One region of the Frigoribacterium sp. AC512 genome, then DNA from elsewhere that is predicted to be linked to it. Evidence: predicted binding sites of a transcription regulator. Region 1 holds the regulator's gene; the other holds the start of a gene.
The links. The regulator LexA, encoded in region 1, represses DNA repair genes until DNA is damaged. The targets are predictions, from matches to a motif close to TCGAACANNTGTTCGA.
Positions count from the first base shown of each region.

Region 2: a site for LexA is predicted at 1,370-1,385, ahead of ACZZ97_RS05195 (DNA polymerase III subunit alpha). Genes of this name have one in related genera too.

Region 1 covers NZ_OZ409850.1:1,854,180-1,856,374, reverse strand. Annotated here, with positions in the region: gene hflX (GTPase HflX) at 1-741, shown strand, start outside; gene lexA (transcriptional repressor LexA) at 817-1,506, opposite strand; gene ACZZ97_RS08380 (LysM peptidoglycan-binding domain-containing protein) at 1,758-2,129, shown strand.
Region 2 covers NZ_OZ409850.1:1,144,353-1,146,547, reverse strand. Annotated here, with positions in the region: gene ACZZ97_RS05200 (aromatic acid exporter family protein) at 1-1,299, opposite strand, end outside; gene ACZZ97_RS05195 (DNA polymerase III subunit alpha) at 1,434-2,195, shown strand, end outside.

The DNA of each region.
Region 1 (2,195 bases):
GACGCCAAGCGAGCGAACCGCGACCGCAACGAGGTGCCCTCCGTGGCGATCGCCGGCTACACGAACGCAGGAAAGTCGAGCCTGCTGAACCGGCTCACGAGCGCTGGCGTCCTGGTCGAGAACGCCCTCTTCGCCACCCTCGACGCGACGGTGCGCAAGAGCGCCACCACCGACGGTCGACCCTTCACCTACGCCGACACGGTGGGCTTCGTGCGAAACCTGCCGCACCAGCTCGTCGAGGCCTTCCGCTCGACGCTCGAGGAGGTCGCCGGCTCCGACGTCATCGTGCACGTCGTCGACGGATCGCACCCCGACCCGGCCGCGCAGCTGGCGACGGTGCGCGAGGTCATCGGCGAGGTCGACGGCCGGGACATCCCCGAGGTCGTGGTCTTCAACAAGAGCGACCTCGTCGACGACGACCAGCGGCTGGTGCTGCAGGGGCTCGAGCCGACGGCCGTCTTCGTGTCGGCGCGCACGGGCGAGGGCATCGACGAGCTGCTGGCGAAGCTCGCCGGGCTGCTGCCCGAGCCCGAGGTCGAGCTCGACCTCCTCGTGCCCTACGACCGCGGCGACGTGGTGTCGCACCTGCACGACTCCGGCCGGGTCCTGACGACCGACTACGACGAGCAGGGCACCCGGGTGCACGCCCGCGTCTACCCGAGCGACGTCGCGGCGCTCTCGCCGTTCGTGCGCACGGAGACTGCCGACGCCGTCGAGACCACGGAGGCAGCCGCCTCCTGAGTCGTTCGCTCCCTGCACGAGGAAGCGCCTCCGACCCGGCCAGGGCAGGAGGCGCTTCGTCGTTCTCGGGACGCGTCAGACCGAGCGGAGCACCGCCACGACCTTGCCGAGGATCTGCGCGTGGTCGCCCACGATCGGCTCGAAGGCGCTGTTGCGGGGCAGCAGCCAGGTGTGGCCGTCTCGCTGCCGGAAGACCTTGACCGTGGCCTCGTCGTCGAGCATGGCCGCGACGATGTCGCCGTTCTCGGCGTTCTGCTGTTGCCGGACGACCACCCAGTCGCCGTCGCAGATGGCGGCGTCGATCATGGACTCGCCGACGACGCGGAGCATGAACAGCTCGCCCTTGCCGACGAGCTGCCGGGGGAGCGGCATGACGTCCTCGACCTGCTGCTCGGCGGTGATGGGGATGCCGGCCGCGATGCGGCCGACCATCGGGACGTGGGCGGTGTCGCCGTCGTCGCTCGTCGAGAGGATGCTCGTCACGGGGGCGGCGGCAGGCGTCGGGTCGCCCAGCACCTCGAGGGCGCGCGGGCGGTTGGGATCGCGGCGGATCCGGCCGGCGAGCTCGAGCTGGTTGAGCTGGTGGGTCACGCTCGACAGCGACTTGAGGCCGACGGCGTCGCCGATCTCGCGCATGCTCGGCGGGTAGCCGCTCTGGGCGATGCTCGCCTGGATCGCGGCCAGGATCGACTCCTGCTTGGCGGTGAGCGCCTTGCGCGGGGGCGTCGCCGGGGCGGTCGCCGTCGCGCTGTGCCGGTCGGTCATCTCTCTCCTGCCGTCGATGTCGGTGGTCGCTGGTGTACTCGTCCCACCGACTGGAACCTATCGGATCACGGCCACTTGGCGAAACACATGTTCGAGTGTGTCGCGCTTGTCTGCGGGCGATGTTCGAGAGAAATGGTTGCGGTCGGGCTCAGTCGAAGATATGTTCGGTACACGTCTTCGTGTCCGGCATTCCCGGCCGAGTGCCGGGCACGAACTCGTACGACAACTCTCGCGGTGAAAGGAACCACCTCATGAGCGCCACCAGCATCAGCAACGACATCGTCGGCATCACCGGCGGCTCGGTCGTCCCTCGCACCCGCCTGCGCATCACGCGTCGGGGCAGGCGAGTGGTCGGCGCCGCGGTCGCGCTCGGCGCCACCGGCATCGTGGCCGCGGGCTTGCTGCTCGGCCCCGGTGCCGTCGCCTCCGACCAGGCCGCAGACGTGTCCTTCGCCCAGGTCACGGTCGAGGGCGGCGAGTCGCTCTGGCAGGTCGCGAGCGAGATCGCCCCCACCAAAGACCCGCGCGACGTCGTCAGCGACCTCGTCCGCCTGAACAACCTGCCGAGCGCCGAGGTGGCAGCGGGCCAGACGCTGGCGGTCCCCGAGAAGTACAGCCGCTGATCTGGTGTGGCCGGGGTTGACTGGTCCGTTCCGTTCCGGTCCGGTCCGGTCACGGTGAGGTCGGCA
Region 2 (2,195 bases), 710 kb from region 1:
GTCTGCGGCCAGGCCGTCGGCGGCCGGGCCCTGCGCCTCCTGGCGTCGCTCGCTGTCGCGCGGCGCGGTGTCGCGTGGCGCCGTGGGGTCGTCGACGGGGCCGGTGCTCGTGGTGCCGCCGACCTCGGCGGCGGCGTCGTCGGCGTCGACGTCGCCGTCGCCGTCGAGGTCGCCGACCGCCTCGTCGTCGGGGCGGGGAGCCGTCGAGTCATCGGGGTCGAGCGCGGCGATGATCCGTCCGAGCGAGACGGCGACCGAGACGCCGCCGCTCGTGGCGACCGTCGGCAGCTCGCGGTGCGTGTCGATGGCCCGCCAGAGCTCCTCGACGTCGCGGCGGGCGGTGACGAAGGCGTCCCGGTCGTCGTCGCCGCGCCTCCTGATCACCTCTCCGACGCTGCGGACGGCACGGGCGACGACGGGAGCGAGGTCGTCGACGATGCCGATCTTGCGGCCGATCCGGCGGCCGAGGATGCCGGAGACCTCGGCGAGGTCCTGCAGGTGGAACCCCACCCGCTCGAAGACGACGAGGTCGGCGTACTCGGAGCCGAGATCGCGTCGGCGCAGCAGCCAGCGGGGGTTGAGGCGACGCGACTCGTCGGCGTACGCGACGCTGTCGCGGACGTGCCGCAGGGTGCTCGGCAGCACGGCCACGCGGCGCTCCCAGTCGTCGTCCTCGATCGGCCAGTCGGCCTCGAACACGCTGGCGACGTCGTCGGCACGGTCGGCGAGCGAGGCCTGCACGAGGCGGAGCCGCTGCTCGGCACGACCGGTGTAGAGCGGCGGCACCAGGAGGAGGTTGACGAGGACGCCGACGGCGACGCCCACGCCGATCTGCACGACGTAGCCGGTGGAGTAGTCCCCGGCGTTCGCTCCGCCGAGCAGCAGCACGAAGAGGCCGGCGGTCAGCACCCAGTCGCGGCCCGCGCCGAGCCAGCGGATCCCCGCGATCAGCGTGCCGAGCCCGACGACCAGCGCCACGGCGAGCACGCCTGGCTGCCCCTGCTGCAGGGCGAACACCGTCGTCGCGAGCAGCACGCCGATCACGAGGCCGAGGATCGTCTGCAGCCCCTGCTTGAGCGACGTCTTCACGGTCGGCCAGAGCGCCAGCACGGCCCCGAGCGGGGCGTAGTAGGGGTACTCGGCGGCCACGCCGGGCACGTGGGGCGCGATCCAGTAGGCGAGAGCCGCGGCGAGCGCCCCCTTCGCGGCCATGAGGAGGCGCGGCTGGGCCAGCAGGGTCCGCGTCCACCGGGAGGCGGTCCTGGCGGAGTCCCGGGCGGCGGCTCGTCGGTCTGGCATCTGACGATGATGACAGCAGGGCGCGGTCGCCGCCCGGGGTCGTCGTACCCACCGGGGCGACGTACACTCGTCGAACACACGTTCGAACCGACCTCGGCCGGGAGGTCCGACGAGAGAAGCACCGAGGCAGCACGATGCGTTTCACCCACCTCCACGTGGCGTCGTCGTTCAGCGCGCACTACGGCACGACGCCGCCGGCGCAGCTCGTCGAGCACGCCGCCGCCCACGGCGCGGACGCGCTGGCGATCACCGACCGCGACGGCCTCTACGGGGCGATCCGGCACATCGGCGCCTGCCGGGCGGCGGGCATCGACCCGATCGTGGGCGTCGAGCTCGGCTGCGTCGACGACACGGCCGACGAGGGCGGCCGCGGGGGCGGCGGCGCCGAGGAGGCGGGGGGCACGTCGGCAGGCGCCGGTGCCGGGACCAGGGCGGGCGCCTCCTCGGTCGACCGGATCGTGGTGCTCGCGCACGGGGCTGGCGAGGGGCGTCCGGGGGCGGGCTGGGCGGCTCTCTGCCGGTTGATCAGCGCCGCTCACGGCCGGGCGACGAGGCGGGTGAGCGGCAGCGCGAACAGCGTCGCGACGATCCCGCGGTCACGGCTGCGGGCGTTCCTCCGCGGCGACGAGGGCGCCGACGCGACGGTGCTTCTCGGGCCCGACTCCGACGTGGGCCGGCTGGTCGCCGAGGGGCGGCACACGGCCGCGGCGGCCTCGCTCGCCGCCTGGGCGCGCGAGCTGCCCGGCGGCGTGGCCGTCGAGGTCGTCTGCCACCTCACCGAGCCGGGCGAGAGCCGCAGCGTGCGGCACGCGGCGCGCATGCTCGAGCTGGCCGAGCACGTCGGGGTGCCCGCCGTGCTGACCAACGCGGTGCGCTACCTCGACCCCGACGGCGCG